2 regions of the Micromonospora sp. CNZ297 genome follow, and region 2 is predicted to be linked to the other one. Evidence: predicted binding sites of a transcription regulator. Region 2 holds the regulator's gene; the other holds the start of a gene.
The links. Region 2 encodes HspR, which represses chaperone genes until heat shock. Its sites were predicted from a motif close to TTGAGTNNNNNNNACTCAA; they were not measured.

Region 1: the regulator HspR is predicted to act here: its motif matches at 5,517-5,535, upstream of lon (endopeptidase La).

What each region holds. Positions count from the first base shown of each region.
Region 1 covers NZ_VISU01000001.1:67,969-77,763, reverse strand. The annotation lists gene FB454_RS00365 (CBS domain-containing protein) at 1-349, shown strand, start outside; gene FB454_RS00360 (helical backbone metal receptor) at 374-1,096, opposite strand; gene FB454_RS00355 (DICT sensory domain-containing protein) at 1,128-2,219, opposite strand; gene FB454_RS00350 (PDDEXK family nuclease) at 2,326-3,192, shown strand; gene FB454_RS00345 (hypothetical protein) at 3,507-4,769, shown strand; gene FB454_RS00340 (histone-like nucleoid-structuring protein Lsr2) at 4,976-5,323, opposite strand; gene lon (endopeptidase La) at 5,558-7,894, shown strand; gene FB454_RS00330 (DEAD/DEAH box helicase) at 7,998-9,755, opposite strand.
Region 2 covers NZ_VISU01000005.1:39,893-49,687, forward strand. The annotation lists gene dnaK (molecular chaperone DnaK) at 1-725, shown strand, start outside; gene grpE (nucleotide exchange factor GrpE) at 774-1,511, shown strand; gene dnaJ (molecular chaperone DnaJ) at 1,591-2,778, shown strand; gene FB454_RS11145 (heat shock protein transcriptional repressor HspR) at 2,803-3,243, shown strand; gene FB454_RS11150 (hypothetical protein) at 3,420-3,626, shown strand; gene FB454_RS11155 (hypothetical protein) at 3,858-4,286, opposite strand; gene FB454_RS11160 (cation:proton antiporter) at 4,451-5,668, opposite strand; gene FB454_RS11165 (cation:proton antiporter regulatory subunit) at 5,674-6,174, opposite strand; gene FB454_RS11170 (winged helix-turn-helix domain-containing protein) at 6,256-6,474, opposite strand; partial or broken gene FB454_RS11175 (DivIVA domain-containing protein) at 6,679-6,995, shown strand; gene FB454_RS11180 (hypothetical protein) at 6,992-7,258, shown strand; gene clpB (ATP-dependent chaperone ClpB) at 7,344-9,795, shown strand, end outside.

The sequences.
Region 1 (9,795 bases), on a different contig from region 2:
CGTCAAGCGGCTCCCGGTGCTGGACGACCTGGGCCGGCTCGCCGGCATCGTCACCCGCGGTGACCTGCTGCGCGTGCACCTGCGTTCCGACGCGGAGATCCGCGAGGAGGTCGTGCACGAGGTGCTGCGGCGGGTGCTGTCGGTGCGCGACGGCCTGGTCACGGTCCAGGTCCGCGGCGGCGAGGTCACCATGGACGGGCGGCTGGACCGGCGTAGCGCCGTCGAGCTGGCCGGCCGTCTCGCCGCCCAGGTCGCGGGCGTGGTCGCGGTGCACAACGCGATCGGGTACGACGTGGACGACACCACGCTGATGGAGCTGGACCCGGTGCACGCCACCCCGGTCGCCTGAGCGCCGCCACCCGGGCCCCGCCGGTCAGGTGGGGCCCTCGGTGGCGAGCTGGGCGGCCAGCAGCGCGGGGGCCTCGGCCAGCGACGGCCCGTACCAGGTGAGGTGCCGGCCGGACACCAGCGCCGCCGGCACACCGGGGAACGCCTCCGGCCCGTCGTCGGCGGTGAACCGGTACGGCTCGTCGGGCAGCACCACCAGTTCCGGCGCCCGGGCGCGCAGCTCGTCCAGGCTCGGCCGGGGATAGCGTTCCGCGTCGTCGGCCCAGCCGTTGCGCACACCGAGCCGGGCCAGCACGTCCCCGGCGAACGTGTCCCGCCCCAGCACCACCCACGGCCGTCGCCACACCGGCACCACGGCGGTGCGGACGCGTCCCGGCGCGGGCAGTGCGGCCCAGGCACGGCGGGCCTCGCGCAGCCACTGCGGCTCGGCCGGCGCGCCGAGCGCGTCGACCAGCTCACCGAGCTGGTCGAGGGCCTCCGGCACGGTACGCGGGAAGGTGACCCGGACCGGCACCCCGGCCGCGCGCAGCGCCTCGGCGTCGGCCAGCCGGTTCTCCTCCTCGTTGAGCAGCACCAGGTCCGGCTCCAGGGCGAGCACCCGGTCCAGGTCCGGGTACTTCGTCCCGCCGACCCGGGCGACGTCCAGCCCGGCCGGGTGGGTGCACCAGTCGGTCGCGCCGACCAGCGCCTCCGGGCGGGTGGCCGCGACCGCCTCGGTCAGCGACGGCACCAGCGACACCACCCGCACCGCGTCTCCTCCCCTTGAGCCGGACCGCCGGTCAGCGGGCCGCCGCGGTCACGGCGTCGGCGGTCTCCGGCGGCAGGCCCGCCACCGGCAGGCCCTTGCGTACCGCCCAGTCGACTGCGGCGCGCAGGTCCGCGGTGGGCAGCGGCCGCCGGGTGGTCACCCCGACCGCCGCGTGCACTGTGTACGCCATGAACGGGTACGACCGGGCCAACGCGCCGATCGCGTCGTGCAGCCGGCGTACCACCTCCAGCGCGGCCGGTTCGTCGAGCCCCGGCAGGAGGAGCTGGAACTCGTTCTCGGTGACGCGCAGCGCGCGGTCGACCGGCCGCAGCACGGCGGTGATCGCGGTGAGCACGGCGTGTCCCTCGCGGGCGACGCCGCGGCGGCCGAAGCGTTCCGGCGAGCCGGGCGGCGCGTCCACCCGCAGGCCGACCAGCGCCACCGGCAGGGTGCCGGAGGCGGTCACCCCGTCCGCGCCGGACCACCGGGCCAGGCCGGGCTCGTCCAGCATCGTCTCGGCCGGCTCGACCGGCTGGTTGTTCCGGTCGCCGCGGCGGGCCAGCAGCCGCAGCGCCGCCTCGGCACGCGGTTCGCCGGGCCCGGCCGGGATGTCCCGCACCCGGGCGATCGCCTCGTCCAGCGCGGTACGCGCCGCGGCGGGCAGCCGCTCGGCGAGCTGTTCGCGCAGCCGGATCGCCTCGTGCAGCGCCTCGTCGCGGCGGAAGCCCCAGCGTCCCTCGAACAGCCGGCCGGACTCCAGCGTCGGCGCGGGCGCCACCTCGGCCCGGTCGTGCGCGACGAGTGTGGCGCCGAAACGCGGGCTCAGCGCCACCACCGTCCACTCCCGGGCCAGCGCCTCCGCCTCGTCCAGCGCCACGCCGTAGGTACCGTCGGGCAGGTCGGGCGGCGGTCCGCCGACCATCGCCACCACCGTCACGGCGGCGCGGCCGGCGATGCGCCGGTAGACCTCGCGCTCCCGGGCGAAGTACGGCAGCCGCTGGAACAGCGCGAGCACGACGAGAGGGCCGTCCTCGGCCTCGGCGAGCGCCGCGCGTTCGATGGCGTGGGAGACGGTGACGAGACTGCGTTTGGTGAACTGTTCCGGGGTCCGTCCGCTGGGCACGGGCAGAGCCTAGAGGGACGGGCGCGGTAGCGCACCGGTCGGCCGGACCGGTCGTGCCGCACGGCCTACACTCGGGCGTCGACCGGACGAGGGGGATCGGGGCGAGATGACGAGCACAGGCAGCGTGACCGCCTCCTGGCTGCGGCCGATCCCGCCCGGCGCCGCGCCGTCCCTGGTCCGTGCCGGCCACCTCGGCCACACCGGGCGGCGGCTCGGCGACCTGGTGCAGGGCCGCCCGCCCGGGGTCACCGGCAGCCAGTGGAGCACCGCCGGGCGGGCGTCGCTCGACCTGGTGGTCTGCGCGGCCGACACCGGGCTGCCGCGTTTCGCGGTGCGGTTCACCGTGCCCGCCCCCGACGGATCGGCCGCGCGACGGTCCGAACGGCTGACCGACGCGGTCTGCGTCGCCGTCGGCCTGCCGCTGGTGCGCGTCGAGTCGCCGACGCTGGGCGGCGCGGAGCAGGTCCGCCGGTTCGTCGAGTACGTGCTGGACGCGCGGGCGTACGCCGACGGCACCGACCCGGACGGCGGTGACACGGTCGGCTTCCGGGACATCATCGGCCGGCTGCCGGACGGCCGGCGCGGACCGGTGAACGACCTGGGCGCGCTGGCCCGGGTCGAGGCGGTCGAGGCGTACGTGGCGGGCCGGATCGCCGACCCGATCGTGCGCGGCCTGCACGTGCGCTGGACCGACGGTCCGGCGGAGGGCTGGGCCTGGGCCGAGGTGCGGCCCGGCCGTTGCCTGCTGGAGCGGGTACGGCTGACCTCGCGCGGTTTCTCCTGCGGCGTCGACCCGGGGCGGCTCGCCGAGGACCTGGCGGCTGTGGCGCTGGGGGAGCGGTTGCGTGACCTCGACGGTGCCGCGCCGTCCCTGCTGGACCGCGACGAGCTTCTCCGGCGGGTACGCGCGCTGGCCGCCCGGCGGGACTCCTTCGACGGCGGGTTCGCCTTCGATCACCTCTGCGCCGACTGAGCCGTCCGTCCTCGCCGGCGAGGACGGCGACTTTTCGATTTTTTTCCGATCTCCGGTTGAACCTTCGCCGACGGCGCTCCGTACCTCATCGGGAATGGACGCAGATCTTCCCCGCCGCGCCCGGACGGCGCGGAGACGGTGCGGAAAGGGCATCGTCGGCCATTGACGCGCGACTGAGCGTCGCAGTGATCTCACACCCCGAATTCGTCGGTCCGCCGGGATCACCAGTCAACTACCGGATCGTGAAGGAGAGCAATTCGATGCGCAGGTCCACACGGGCGCGCCGGTCATCCGGTAACGCGCGGAGCAAGCGGATGCTGGCGGTTGTCGGCACGCTCGCGGTCTTCGGCGGCATCGTCGCCGTCACCCAGATCTCGTCCGCCCAGGACCGGCGGACGACCACCCGCGCCGCCTCGGCGTCCTGCGTGCCCGCGAGCCCCGGGGCGACCGCCCCGGACGGCCAGGGCAGCACCACCCGTACCTGGCAGAACGGCCGCTGGGTCCGCAACCACTGGGGCGACGGGCAGATGTCGCCGGCCGAGTGCCAGCAGACCAACGCGGGCGGCGCGGGCGCCGGCACCCCGACCGTGGCCTGCCCGGACGTCCGGGGCCGGCTGCCGCAGGTGCCCGGTCAGGCCCGTGCCGAGGTGGACCGCACCCTGGCTCTGCTGGAGTCGCAGATCGCCGACGCGAACCGGCGGCTCGCGGCGGAGGGCCGCAAGGGCGGCGAGTTCATCAACAACGCGATCCTGCGTCCGCTCGCGGACAAGCGGACCGCGGCGCTCAACCGGATCGCCACCGCCATCGGCCGGGTCGCCCAGCGCCCGCAGGGCCTGGACCAGCTCGCCCAGTGTGCGGTGACCGACACCCCGCAGAACGGCGGCCAGAACGGCGGGAACAACAACGGCGGTCAGAACGGCGGCAACAACAACGGGGGCCAGAACGGCGGCAACAACAACGGCGGTCAGAACGGCGGGAACAACGGCGGCGGGAACAACAACGGCGGCGGCCAGAACAACGGTGGCGGCAACGGCCTGAACGTGCTCGCCAAGGACTGCTCCGGCAGCCAGCTCCAGGCGCACGACGGCTTCCAGAACGGCAACCGGTGCGTGAGCACCGCGTTCGGTGAGGTGGGCGCCGCGGCGAACAACCCGTCGCTGCTGATCACGCAGTTCCCGAACCAGGTGCGGCGCAACCAGCCGTTCACCCTCCGGGTCACCACCAAGAACCTGGTGCGGGACCGCTTCCTCGCCGCCGGCCAGGGCGGCTACTACCTGGAGAGCTCGCTGCTCAACGGCCAGGGCCTGGTGCGCGGCCACTTCCACACCGCCTGCCGCATGCTCGGCAGCACCCGGCAGCCTCCGAACCCGCAGGACGTGCCGGCCTTCTTCGTGGCCACCGAGGACGGGCGGGGCGGCAACCAGCCGGACGACGTGCTGATCCAGATTCCGGGCCTGGCGCAGTCGGGCGTGGCGCAGTGCGCGGTCTGGGCCGGTGACGGCTCGCACCGCATCCCGATGATGGAGCGGGCCAACCAGACTCCCGCCATCGACGTGGTGCGCATCCGGGTCAACTGAGCGGGCGAACGGCAGCGGCCGTCCGGGGGACTCCTCCGGGCGGCCGCTGCCGTTCCCGCGTACGGGCACGGTGGAAGGTGATCCCGGAAGAAATTTCGTGCCGGCGGTATCCGGCCGGATGAAAAGCGCTGACCGTAGAAAGCCGATCGGGCCCCCGCCGATTTCTCAGCGTGACCCCGGGATGCCCGACGGTGAACCGGTGGCGGTCAGCGGTTCTTGTACGCCTCGACCACCGACACCGGGATGCGCCCGCGCTCGGAAATCTCGAACCCGTTCTTGGCGGCCCATTCCCGGATGGCGCGGTTCTGCTCGCGGTCCATTCCCGAGGTGCTCGGCCGGGCGGTGCGGCGGGCGCCGCGGGCGACCTCGGTCGCTCCCCGGCCGATTCGCCTGCCAGCGCTGATGTACGGATCCAGCGCCTTGCGCAGGACGCCCGCGTTCTCGTCGGAGACGTCGATCGTGTACGCCACGCCGTCCAGGCTGAACTCGACGGTCCGATCGGCCTTTCCGCCGTCGAGGTCGTCGGTCAGAACGGTGATTACTTTCCTTGCCATCGCCATTACTCCCTGTGTCGGGCGGGGTGTGGCTAAGAGTTTGACCTACCGCGCGGTAATTCCGCAACAATAGCCGACTGTTTCCATTCGGCGGGTCGCGGTAAAGGGCGCCGCCATTGGGTGCGGAGCGCGGGAACGCGGCCCTTCGTAGTGGCGTGGGTCACAACCCGGAACAAGGGGCACGTTTTGTTACTTGAGCCAGACACGCTCAACCAACGTGATGGCAGGTGTTCGATGGCAACTCTTCCGGTACTCCCACTGACCGACGCCGTCCTGCTGCCCGGGATGGTCATCCCGGTGACCCTCGACCCGACCACCCAGGCCGCCGTCGACGCGGCCCGCGCCACCGGCGACAAGGAACTCCTGGCCGTACCCCGCCTCGACGGCGAGTACGGCTCCGTCGGCGTGGTCGCCACGATCGAGAAGGTGGGCCGGCTGCCCAGCGGCGAACCGGCGGCGGTCGTCCGCGGTCTCACCCGCGCCCGCATCGGCTCCGGCGTGCCCGGCCCCGGCGCCGCGCTCTGGGTCGAGGCGACCGAACTCGACGAACCCGCACCGGCGGGCCGCGCCCGCGAACTCGCCCGCGAGTACCGCGCGCTCATGACCTCGGTGCTGCAGCAGCGCGGCGCCTGGCAGGTGATCGACGCGATGGAGCGGATGACCGACCTGTCCGAGCTGGCCGACTCGGCCGGTTACGCGCCCTGGCTCAGCCTGACGCAGAAGACCGAACTGCTCGCCGCGCCGGACGTCACCGCCCGGCTGGAACTGCTCGTCGGCTGGGTGAAGGAACACCTCGCCGAGCAGGAGGTCACCGAGCAGATCAACAGCGACGTCCGCGAAGGGCTGGAGAAGTCCCAGCGCGAGTTCCTGCTCCGCCAGCAGCTCGCCGCGATCCGCAAGGAACTCGGCGAGGACGAGCCGGACGGCTCCGCCGACTACCGCTCCCGGGTGGAGTCCGCCGACCTGCCGGAGAAGGTCCGCGAGGCGGCGCTGCGCGAGGTCGGCAAGCTGGAGCGGGCCAGTGACGCCTCACCCGAGGCGGGCTGGATCCGGACCTGGCTGGACACCGTCCTGGAGATGCCGTGGAACACGCGTACCCAGGACAACATGGACCTGGCCGCGGCCCGGGCCGTGCTCGACGCCGACCACGCCGGCCTGGCCGACGTGAAGGACCGCATCCTGGAGTACCTCGCGGTGCGCAACCGGCGCGCGGAGCGCAACCTCGGCGTGGTCGGCGGACGCGGTTCCGGCGCGGTGCTGGCCCTGGCCGGTCCGCCCGGTGTCGGCAAGACCAGCCTCGGCGAGTCGGTCGCCCGGGCGCTGGGCCGCAACTTCGTCCGCGTCTCCCTCGGCGGTGTCCGGGACGAGGCGGAGATCCGCGGTCACCGGCGCACCTACGTGGGCGCGCTGCCCGGCCGGATCGTGCGGGCGCTGCGCGAGGCCGGCTCGATGAACCCGGTCGTGCTGCTCGACGAGGTCGACAAGCTGGCCGCCGGCTACTCCGGCGACCCGGCGGCGGCCCTGCTGGAGGTGCTCGACCCGGCGCAGAACCACACGTTCCGCGACCACTACCTGGAGGTCGACCTCGACCTGTCCGACGTGCTGTTCCTGGCCACCGCCAACGTGGTCGAGGCGATCCCCGGCCCGCTGCTGGACCGGATGGAGCTGGTCGCGCTGGACGGCTACACCGAGGACGAGAAGGTCGCCATCGCCCGGGACCACCTGCTGCCCCGGCAGCGGGAACGGGCCGGGCTGACCACCGACGAGGTCACAGTCGCCGACGAGGCGCTGGCGCTGATCGCTGGTGAGTACACCCGGGAGGCCGGCGTCCGGCAGCTCGAACGCGCTCTCGCCAAGATCTTGCGCAAGGTCGCGGTCGCGCTCGCCACGGACTCCGCGCCGGTGCACGTCGACGCCGGCAACCTGGCCCGCTACCTGGGCCGGCCCAAGTTCACCCCGGAGTCGGCCGAACGGACCGCAGTACCCGGCGTGGCGACCGGACTCGCGGTCACCGGCGCCGGTGGCGACGTGCTGTTCATCGAGGCCACCACGATGGAGGGTGAGCCGGGGCTGACGCTCACCGGCCAGCTCGGCGACGTGATGAAGGAGTCCGCGCACATCGCGTGGTCGTACCTGCGGTCGAACGGGCGGCGCTACGGGCTGGACCCGAACGCGCTGGCCGGGCGGCGGATCCACCTGCACGTCCCGGCGGGCGCGGTGCCCAAGGACGGCCCGAGCGCCGGCATCACCATGGTGACCGCGCTGGCCTCACTGGTGACCGGGCGGCCGGTTCGGCCCGAGTTCGGAATGACCGGCGAGGTGACGCTCTCCGGCCGGGTGCTGCCCATCGGCGGCGTGAAGCAGAAGCTGCTCGCCGCGCACCGGGCCGGCCTCACCGAGGTGATCATCCCGAAGCGCAACGAGCCGGACCTGGACGACCTGCCGGCCGAGGTGCGGGAGGCGCTGACCGTGCACACCCTGTCCGACGTGGCGGACGTGCTCGCACTGGCGCTGCGCCCGGTCGAGATCGGCACGGAGTCGCTGGACGGTCCGGCGCTCGCCGCGGCCTGACGACCGTCGCCCCGGCCACCGTACGCACGGTGGCCGGGGCGCCGTCGTGGTCCGCCCCCTGTGGTCTCCACGCCGACCGGCACGGAAGCCGGTCGCGCCGGGCTCAGCGGCGGTCGCGCCGCTCGTAGCCCCGGTCGCGGCGCTCGCCCGGCCCGTCACCGTCCCGGTCCCGGCGTACCGTCGCCTTGCGTCCCTTGATGGTGGTGCCGCGCAGCCCCGCGATGATCTCGTCGGCGACCCCCTGCGGCACCTCGACCAGCGAGAACCGGTCGGCGATCTCGATCGAGCCGATGTCCCGGCCACTGATGCGGGTCTCCCCGGTGATCGCGCCCACCAGGTCCTGCGGCCGTACCCCGGCCCGGCGGCCCAGACCGATGAAGACCTGGGTGGTGCCGCCGGTACGCGGGCGCGCCGGACCCCGGCGCTCACCCCGCCCGCCGGCCTCCGGGCGGCCCTCGCGCGGACCCCGGACCGGAACCTGCGGGATCTCCTCCTCGTCGTCCGAGCCCGGCGACGTCGCCTCGTGCGCCAGCTTCACCGCCGCCAGCGCCACCTCGACCAGGTCGAACTCGTCGGTGAGCGACTCCACGATCGCCCGGTACGGGTCGAGGTCGTCCTCCAGCAGGCTCTCCCGCAGCGCGCCCTGGGTCAGCTCCAGCCGCCGGGTACGCATGTCCGCGACAGTGGGGATCTTGTCGATGGCGATCCGCTGGCCGGTGACCCGCTCGATGGTCTTGAGCATCCGGTGCTCACGCGGCTCGGCGAGCGTGATCGCCACACCCTCCCGCCCGGCCCGGCCGACCCGCCCGATCCGGTGCACGTACGACTCCGGGGCGGACGGCACGTCGTAGTTGACCACGTGGGTGAGCTGCTCGACGTCCAGGCCACGGGCGGCCACGTCGGTGGCGACCAGCAGGTCCGCCGTACCGGCGCGCAGCCGGCCCATCACCCGGTCCCGCTGCTCCTGGCTCATCCCGCCGTGCAGCGCCTCGGCCCGGTAGCCCCGGCCGTTCATCGTCTCGGTGAGCCGGTCCACCTCCTCCCGGCTGCGGCAGAACACGATCGCCGCGGTGGGCGACTCCACGTCCAGCACCCGGCCCAGCGCGGCCGGCTTGTGCGCCCGGGCCACGATGTACGCGCTCTGCCGCACCCGGGGCGCCTCCCCGGCGACGGGCCGCTCCCGCTCGATCCGGATGCGGACCGGGTCGGTCAGGTGCTGCCGGGCCAGCCCGTCGATCCGGGCCGGCATGGTGGCCGAGAACAGCACCGTCTGCCGGCCGGCCGGAGCGTGCTCCAGGATCGCCTCGATGTCCTCGGCGAAGCCCATGTCGAGCATCTCGTCCGCCTCGTCCAGCACCACCGTGCTCAGCGCGCCCAACCGCAGCGTGCCCCGGGCGATGTGGTCCAGCGCCCGGCCGGGCGTCGCCACCACCACGTCCACCCCGTGGTCGAGCGCACGCAGCTGCCGGCCGATCGGCTGCCCGCCGTAGATCGGCAGCACCCGGGCGCCCAGGTCCTTGCCGTAGCGGTGGAACGCCTCGGAGACCTGCACGGCCAGCTCCCGCGTCGGCACCAGCACCAGCGACACCGGGTCGCCGTCGGCCCGCCCCACCGGCATCCGCTGCAACAGCGGCAGCGCGAATGCGGCGGTCTTGCCCGTACCGGTCGCCGCCTGGCCCAGCAGATCCTGCCCGGCCAGCAACGGGGGGATGGCCTCCCGCTGGATCGGCGTCGGTTCCTCGTAGCCGAGCGCGGACAGCGCGCCCAGCAACTCGGTGCGCAGCCCGAGATCGGCGAAGGCGATGCCGTCCTCGGCGTCGGCGGGAAGGGCGGGGTCGGTCGGGGTCGGTGCGGCGTTCATGCGACAAGCTTTTCATCACCGCCGCGCGGCGGTCGCGGCG
Region 2 (9,795 bases):
TCACCAAGCTGATCGAGCGCAACACCACCATCCCGACCAAGCGCTCCGAGGTGTTCACCACCGCCGACGACAACCAGCCGTCGGTGCTGATCCAGGTGTTCCAGGGCGAGCGGGACATCGCCGCCTACAACAAGAAGCTCGGCACCTTCGAGCTGACCGGTCTCCCGCCGGCCCCGCGCGGCGTGCCGCAGATCGAGGTCACGTTCGACATCGACGCCAACGGCATCGTGAACGTGCACGCCAAGGACCTGGGCACCGGCAAGGAGCAGAAGATGACGATCACCGGCGGCTCCTCGCTGCCGAAGGACGACATCGAGCGGATGCGCCGGGACGCCGAGGAGCACGCCGACGAGGACAAGCGTCGTCGTGAGGAGGCCGAGACCCGCAACGTGGCCGAGGCGCTCCAGTGGCAGACCGAGAAGTTCCTCGCCGAGAGCGGCGACAAGCTGCCCGGCGAGAACCGCGACCAGCTCAACGAGGCGCTCGGCGAGCTGCGCAGCGCCCTCGGCGGGCAGGACATCGAGAAGATCAAGTCCGCGCACGAGAAGCTGGCGCAGGTCTCCCAGCAGGCGGGCTCGCTGCTCTACGCCCAGCAGCAGGAGGGCGAGCAGACCGCACCAGGTGCGGCCGGGCCGGGTGCCGGCGCGGGCGCGGCCGGTGGCCCGAAGGCCGGTGGCGACGACGACGTGGTCGACGCGGAGATCGTGGACGAGGACAAGAAGTGACATCCGGTCCCGGACACGATTCGCACGGCAGAGGGATGAGGTAACCGCATGACGGACAAGCCACGAGCGGCCGACCCGGGTGCCACCGGGTCGGCGCCGGGCGCCGGGAAGGACACCGGCGACGAACCCCGGGTCGTCATCCGCGACAAGCGCAAGCTCGGCAAGGTGACCGAGCAGCCGGCGAACGACGCCTCGGCGGCCGACGCGGCCGCCGACGCGCCCGCCGAAGGGCTGGTCGAGGAGGCCGAGGTCGTGGTCGACGAGATCGGCGGCGAGGCCGAGGTCAGCGGTCCGACCGTGGTCGACTCGCCCGTCGAGCCGAACGGCGGGACCGGCACTGACACGCCGCTCGGCGCCGAGCTGGAGTCGCTCCGCACCGACCTGGAGGAGCGCACCCGCGACCTCCAGCGGGTGACTGCGGAGTACGCCAACTACCGCAAGCGGGTCGACCGGGACCGCAACCTGGTGCAGGAGCAGGCCACCGGGGCGGTGCTCACCGCGCTGCTGCCGATCCTCGACGACCTGGACCGGGCCCGCGAGCACGGCGACCTGGTGGGCCCGTTCGGCAGCGTGGCCGAGCAGCTCACCGGCGCGCTGGCCAAGTTCGGCCTGACCGCGTTCGGCGAGCAGGGTGACCCGTTCGACCCGACCCGGCACGAGGCGGTGGCGCACCAGACCTCCGCCGACGTGACGGAGCCGACCTGCGTACAGGTCATGCGCCGTGGTTACCAGCTCGGCGAGCGGCTGCTGCGGCCCGCCATGGTCGCGGTCGCGGACCCGGAGTAGTGCCGACCCGTGACGTCCCGCCCGCCCGCACCGGGCGGGCGGGACGACCGGGGTTCGACCCGTGGAAGGGGGTGGACCGGTGAGTTCCAAGGACTGGATCGAGAAGGACTACTACGCCGCGTTGGGCGTGGACAAGTCCGCCTCCTCGGACGAGATCAAGAAGGCGTACCGCAAGTTGGCCCGGGAGTCGCACCCGGACCACAACCCCGGCGACACCGGTGCCGAGGAGCGGTTCAAGACCGTCTCCGAGGCGTACGCGGTGCTCGGTGACGAGAAGAAGCGCCGCGAGTACGACGAGATGCGCTCGCTGTTCGGCTCCGGCGCCTTCCGGCGCAACGCCCGCGGCGCGGGCCAGCCGGGCGGCATGCCGTTCGACGTCTCCGACCTGTTCGGCGGCGGTGCCGGGGGTGGGGACAGCCGGTTCAGCGGCGGCGGCTTCACCGACCTGTTCAGCTCGATCTTCTCCGGCGGTGCAGGTGGCGGCGGTCCGGCACGTCCGCGCGGCCCGGCCCGCGGCCGGGACGTCGAGACCGAGGTGGCGCTCGATTTCGAAGACGCGGTACGCGGCGTCACGCTGCCGCTGACGCTGCGCGCGCCCGGCGTCTGCGACACCTGCCACGGCAACGGCGCGAAGCCCGGCACCCAGCCGGTGGCCTGCCCGGTCTGCCACGGCGCCGGCGTGACCACCCGCAACCAGGGGTCGTTCAGTTTCTCCGAGCCGTGCCGCAACTGCCAGGGTGTCGGCACGATCGTCGAGGAGAAGTGCCCGGAGTGCCACGGCACCGGCGGGGTCACCAAGACCCGCACGCTGCACGTCCGCTTCCCCGCCGGGGTGTCGGACGGGCAGCGGATCCGCCTGGCCGGCCGAGGTGAGCCCGGCGAGCGGGGCGGTCCGGCGGGCGACCTGTTCGTGCAGGTGAAGGTCCGCCCGGACGAGCTGTTCGGGCGCATCGGGGACGACCTGACCCTGAACGTCCCGATCACGTACGCCGAGGCGGTTCTCGGCACGGACCTGCGCGTGCCGACCCTGGACGGGACGGTGACCCTGCGGGTGCCACCGGGTACGCCCAGCGGGCGGGTGCTGCGTGCCCGCGGCAAGGGCGTCGTACGCAAGGACGGCCGCGCCGGTGACCTGCTGGTCACGCTCGACGTGGTGGTTCCGGCGAAGGTCTCGGACGAGGCGCGGGCGGCGCTGGAGACCTTCGCGGCGCAGACTCCGCCCGCCGCGCGGGAACATCTCGACGCGCGGGTACGTCGATTCAGTTGACGGCGGCACCGGAGGTGAGCGGGCATGTCGGAGGAGTACGTCGGCTCGGGTGACCAGGCATACGAGGCCAAGGTCTTGATGATCTCGGTGGCCGCGCGGATGGCGGGGATGCACCCCCAGACGCTGCGCCAGTACGACCGGCTGGGCCTGGTGCAGGCCGGCCGGGCGTCCGGCGGCGGTCGCCGGTACAGCGTCCGGGACGTGGTGCTGCTCCGCGAGGTGCAGCGGCTCAGCCAGGACGACGGGATCAACCTGGCCGGGGTCAAGCGGATCATCGGGTTGGAGCGGCTGCTCGAAGAGGCGCAGCAGCGGGTGGCCCGGCTGGAGGCGGAACTGGACGCCGCGTACCGGCGGATCGCCGAGCTGGAGTCGCTCGGTGGCTTCCCCCGCGGCGACCTCGTGCCCACCAACCGCACATCCACCGCGCTCGTCGTCTGGCGTCCGCGCCGCGCTCCCGACCGCTGATTCCGTACCTGAAGGCCGGCGCGCCCCGCTCCCCCGGGGCCGCGCCGGCCTTCGTCGTTCCCCGGGCGGTTCGCGGGCCGGGTCAGGGGAAAGCGGGGTACGGCAGAGCGGGGTCAACTAGGCTTTTCCGTAGGGGCAAAAGCCCCAAAGCGGATTCCGGGCTGGCGGGGGGAGTCATGACGGAACCGGCGAAGAAGGTGGCCGAGCGCGCGGAGGAACGGCTGGAGAAGGTGGCCGAGAACGTGCGCGAGCGGTTTGACCGGGTCACCGAGGGACGCTTCAGCGACAAGGTCAAGGAAGGGCGCTTCGCCGACCAGACGGACCACGGCGTGGACCGGGCGCGGGACGACGAGCGGCGCAAGAAGCAGGGCGGGTCGACCTAGACGATCCGCCGACGTGCGGGCCGGGATCCACGGGGGATCCCGGCCCGTTCGTGTTCTGCAGGGCCGGCCGGGACGTCGGGCTGCTCCCGGGCGGGCACCACGCACCCGCCCTCGCGGTCGATCATGAAGTTGGCGGTGACAAACCGGACACCAAACACCGCCAAGTTCATGATCGACCAGGCCGGTCGGGTCGACGTGGCCAGCGAGGTCGACGTGGGCGGGTCGAGGTGGTCAGAGGCGGCGGTTCTCCCGGACCAGGCCGCCCTCGCACCAGTCCCGGTAGACGAAGAGATCCGGCCGGGCGAGCAGCACCCGGCTGTTGTGCGCCCAGTTGCGCATCAGGTCGTCGCCGGACTTCTCGGCCTGCTCGACCAGCTTGCGGAACCGGCGCTTGGGGTGGGCGCGGAAGTTCGTCCGGATGCCGTCGGCGGCGTAGATGTAGAGGCAGTGCAGCGTGAACCGCCGCGCCGGGCAGCCCTGATCCATGGCCAGATCGAACAGCGTCTGCACCAGATGGTCACCGGCGACCAGCAGATCCCAGTCGGGCGGCATCGAGGTCAGCGGCACCGAATCCGGCTGATAGGCCCACGCCCGAAGCTCGGCGGGCGAGGGATCGACCGGGTTGGCGAAGCCGCGGAACGTCTCTTCCTGCACGCTCACCGGCCGACCTTCCGCTTGCGCTGGCGGGGGCGCAGGCCACCCGCGGACCCTGGCTGCTGGGCCGAAACGTTAACGCGGTTGGACGGAGCAGGGGTAGACCTTCCCGGGATCAATTTGACAACGCCGGGCCGGATCTGCCCTGCGGCTGATCCGGCCCGGCCCGGTCAGTCGCCGGTGCCCAGGGGCAGCGGCGCGGGCGGCCGTGCGGCGGCGGCGCGGGTGCGCAGCCACTGCTTGAACCACGGGCTGTCCGGCAGGCGGGCGAGCAGCGGCCCGGTCACCACCGTGATCAACACGTACGCGGTGGCGAGCGCGGCGAGCTTCGGCTCCACCGGGTAGACGGCCGCGACGGCCAGCCCGGCGATGACGATGGAGAACTCGCCGCGCGGGGTCAGCGCCAGGCCGGCCCGCCAGCGTCCGGGCTCGGCGATCCCGGCCCGGCGGGCGGCCAGGTAGCCGGTGGCCACCTTCGTCGCCATGGTCACCACTGCGAGCAGCAGCGCGGGCAGCAGCACCGGCGGCATGTCCAACGGGTTGGTGACCAGCCCGAAGAACACGAAGAAGACCGCGGCGAACAGATCACGCAGCGGGGAGAGCAGCTCGGTGGCGTGGTGCGCCACCGGCCCGGACAGCGCGATGCCCACCAGGAACGCGCCGACCGCCGCCGACACCTGGAGCTTGGCCGCGACACCGGCGACCAGCAGGGTCAGGCCGAGCACGCCGAGCAGCAGCGCCTCCGGATCCTTGGCGGAGAGCGCGGCGGAGATCAGGTGGCCGTACCGGATCGCCACGGCCAGCACCACGACCACGGTGAACACCGCGACGGCGAGCGCGATGCCGCCCTTCATCAGGCCGACCCCGGCGAGCAGCGCGGTGACCAGCGGCAGGTAGAGGGCCATCGCCAGGTCCTCGATCACCAGGACGGAGAGGATCACCGGGGTCTCCCGGTTACCGACCCGGCCCAGGTCGCCGAGCACCTTCGCGATCACGCCGGACGACGACACCCAGGTCACGCCCGCGAGCACCACCGCCGCCACCCAGCCCCAGCCGAGCAGGAGCGCGAAGGCGAACCCGGGCAGCGCGTTGAACACCGCGTCGATCAGGCCGGCCGGCGCGGCGGACCGGAGGTTGCCCACCAGCTCGTTCGCGCTGTACTCCAGGCCGAGCATGACCAGCAGCAGGATCACGCCGATCTCGGCGCCGACCGCGAAGAACTCCTCGCTGGCGTTGAGCGGCAGCAGACCACCGTGCCCGAACGCCAGGCCGGCGAGCAGGTACAGGGGGATGGGCGACACGCCGAAGCGACGGCTCAGCCGGCCGAGCAGGCCGAGCAGGAGCAGCAGCGCACCGACCTCGATGAGCAGGATTGTGGTTTCGTGCATACGCGTCAGCCGTCCGGATCGGTCTCGGCGAGGATCGCGGTCACGCCGTCGAGCCCCTGACGGGTACCGACCACGACGACCACATCGCCGGCTTCGAACCGGAAGGTGGGATCGGGCGAGACGTTCACGGCGCCCTGACGCAGCACGGCCACGATCGACGCGCTGGTCCGGGTGCGTGCCTTGGTGTCCGCGAGCCGCCTGCCGACGTACTTCGACCCTGCCGGCATGGCGATCTGCTCGGTCAGCAGCCCGGCGGCCTGCTCGCGCAGCCCGGAGAGCTGACCCAGCATCAGCGACGCGCCGAGGATGTCGGCGAGCGCCTCCGCCTCGTCGTCGGTCAGGGGTATGTCATGTTGGCAGGAGTCGGGATCGTCCGGGTCGTATAGGACCAGGTCGCGGCGGCCATTGCGGTGGGAGACCACGCCGAGCCGGCGGCCGGACTCCGTCATCAGATCATGACGTACGCCGATCCCGGGCAGGGCGGTCTGTTCGACACGTACTCGCACGCCGGTGAGGCTACCGCTGCCACGCACGCACCGCGTCCGGGGCCGAACTACAGGCTGCACAATGCGGCTCGGGCGGCTCGTCTAGGTCCGTTCGGCCACGAACACGCCGACACCTTCGAGCGTCTCGGTGAGGCCGGTCGCGCGCAGGATCATCATCGCCTTGCCGACGACCGTGTCGGAGACTCCGTATTCCTTGCACAGTTGGGCGCGGCTCGGCAGCTTGGTGCCGGGTGGCCACTCTCCCGAATCGATCTTGCTCTTCAGTTCGTCTGCGAGCACTTGGTACTGCTGCTTGGGCATACACACTCCCCGGATGGCATGCCCATTCGACCATGCACCCACCTCCAACCTCAAGCAATTGTGGGTCGATCGTTGACCTACGACTGGTACCGATTGTAGGTTGCTGGCGAACGCTCCCGGATGGCACCTGGAGCTTCCAGGGTCGGGGCGGGCATCCCCCGTGGCTCGTCCCGACCCCCGTCCTCGGCGAGAAGGGACAGTGTCGTGCGCAATATCCTGCGAATACGTCCGAAGCGGCGGAACGCGCGCCCGCCCGACTCCGCGCCGGGCGGCCCCTACCGCTCCGCGTCGTACCTTCCGCTCCGGCCCTGGCAGGTGCGGGGCCGCAGCTTCAGGACGTGCCGGCGAGGGCTGGACCCCGCCGAGGTCGCCGCGTTCCTCGACCGCGTCGCCGGGGACCTCGCCGCCGCGTACGCCGAAGTCGCACGTAGCCGGGACGAGACGGCGCGGATCAGGGCGCGTTGCGCGAGTGGCAGTCCCGTCAGGCTCCCTCGATGCGCGACCTGGCCGGGCGGCCGTGACCGGGCGGTACGTGATCCATCTGCCGGTGCGCGCGGCGGACCTGGCCCGGGCGAAGATGCTCGGTCGCACGGCCGGCCGGTCGTTGGCGTTCCTCGCGGTGGTGGAGCTGGGCGGGATCACCGTGTCGACGGAGGACGACCAGTCCGTACGCCATTGGGTGTTCTGCGACCGCAAGCTGGACGGCGGCCGGCGTTGCGTGCTGCGCGCCGACCACGAGACTCCCTGCCTCGCGCGTCTCCCCGGCCGGACCGGAGGACGGTGACTCAGGTCACAGCGGTGGAGTTGAGCGGAATAGACTCAACTCTGGTTGTGTCATGTCCAGTGGACACGCCGATCCGGGGGAGCCCATGAACACGGAACGTCTCACCACCAAGAGCCGCGAAGCCATCACCGGTGCCGTCGCGCTGGCGAACCAGCGCGGTCACGCCACCGTGGAGCCCTGGCACCTGCTGCTGTCACTGCTGGACACCGAAGGCTCGACCGCCGCGGGCCTGCTGCGCGCCGTCGGAGCCGACCCCGCCGAGCTGCGCCGCGTCGCCCAGCGCTCGGTCGACGCGCTGCCGGCCGCACGCGGGTCGAGCATCGCCGAGCCGACCCTGGCCCGCGAGTTCGTCAACGCCATCGGCGCCGCCGAGCAGATCGCGCGGCCGCTGGGCGACGAGTACACCTCCACCGAGCACCTGCTGGCCGGGCTGGCCCGGGTCGGCGGCGCGGTCTCGGTAGCGCTGAAGAACTCCGGCGCCACCGAGGAGAACCTGGTCGCCGCGTTCCCGACCGTCCGGGGCGGCGACCGCCGGGTCACCACCGCCGACCCGGAGCAGACCTACCAGGCCCTCGCCAAGTACGGCGTGGACCTCACCGCCAGCGCCCGCGACGGCAAGATCGACCCGGTGATCGGCCGGGACTCGGAGATCCGCCGGGTGATCCAGGTGCTGTCCCGGCGTACCAAGAACAACCCGGTGCTGATCGGCGAGCCGGGCGTCGGCAAGACCGCGATCGTGGAGGGCCTGGCCCAGCGGATCGTGGCCGGCGACGTGCCGGAGTCGCTGCGGGACAAGAAGCTCGTCTCGCTCGACCTCGGCGCGATGGTCGCCGGTGCGTCCTACCGCGGTCAGTTCGAGGAGCGGCTGAAGTCCGTTCTGGAGGAGATCAAGAACTCCGACGGCCAGGTCATCACGTTCCTGGACGAGCTGCACACCGTGGTCGGCGCCGGCAAGGGCGAGGGCTCGATGGACGCCGGCAACATGCTCAAGCCGATGCTGGCGCGCGGCGAGCTGCGGATGGTCGGCGCGACCACGCTCGACGAGTACCGCGAGCACATCGAGAAGGACCCGGCCCTGGAGCGCCGCTTCCAGCCGGTGCTGGTCGGCGAGCCGACCATCGAGGACACCATCGGCATCCTGCGCGGGCTCAAGGAGCGCTACGAGGTGCACCACGGCGTACGGATCACCGACGCCGCACTCGTGGCCGCCGCCTCGCTCTCCGACCGGTACATCACCGACCGGTTCCTGCCGGACAAGGCGATCGACCTGGTGGACGAGTCAGCGTCCCGGCTGCGCATGGAGATCGACTCGCGCCCGGTCGAGGTGGACGAGATCGAGCGGGCGGTACGCCGCCTGGAGATCGAGGAGATGGCGCTCGCAAAGGAGCCGGACGCCGCGTCCGCCGAGCGTCTGGAGCGGCTGCGCAAGGAGCTGGCCGACAAGCGCGAGCAGCTCACCGCGCTCTCCGAGCGCTGGCAGACCGAGAAGAGTCACATCACCAAGCTCTCCACGGCCAAGGAGGAGCTGGAGCGCCTCGGTGGCGAGGCCGAGCGGGCCGAGCGCGACGGCGAGCTGGAACGCGCCGCCGAGCTGCGGTACGGCCGGATCCCCGCGCTGCGGACCGAGCTGAAGCAGGCCGAGGAGGAGCTGGCCCGGCTCCAGGCCGACGGCGCGATGCTCAAGGAGGAGGTCGGCGCGGACGACATCGCCGCAGTGGTCGCCTCCTGGACCGGCATCCCCGCCGGGCGGCTGCTCGAAGGCGAGACCGCCAAGCTGCTCCGGATGGAGGAAACGCTGCGCGGCCGCGTGGTCGGCCAGGCCGAGGCGGTGGGCGCGGTCTCCGACGCGGTACGCCGCGCCCGGGCCGGCGTCGCCGACCCGGACCGGCCGACCGGCAGCTTCCTGTTCCTCGGCCCGACCGGCGTCGGCAAGACCGAGCTCGCAAAGGCGCTCGCCGAGTTCCTCTTCGACGACGAGCGGGCCATGGTCCGCATCGACATGAGCGAGTACGGCGAGAAGCACTCGGTGGCCCGCCTGGTCGGCGCCCCGCCCGGGTACGTCGGCTACGAGGAGGGCGGCCAGCTCACCGAGGCGGTACGCCGCCGGCCGTACTCGGTGATCCTGCTGGACGAGGTGGAGAAGGCCCACCCGGACGTCTTCGACGTGCTGCTCCAGGTGCTCGACGACGGCCGGCTCACCGACGGTCAGGGCCGTACCGTGGACTTCCGCAACGCGATCCTGATCCTCACCTCGAACCTCGGTTCGTCGGTGATCAGCGACCTGACGCTCACCGAGAACGAGCGCCGGGAGGGTGTGCTCGCGGTGGTCCGGTCGCACTTCAAGCCGGAGTTCCTCAACCGGCTCGACGACATCGTGGTGTTCGCCGCGCTCCAGGGCGAGGACCTGCGGTCGATCGTGGACATCCAGCTCGACCGGATGCGCCGCCGGCTGGCCGACCGCCGGCTGGGCCTGGAGATCACCGACGCGGCCCGCACGTGGCTGGCCGAGCACGGGTACGACCCGATCTACGGTGCCC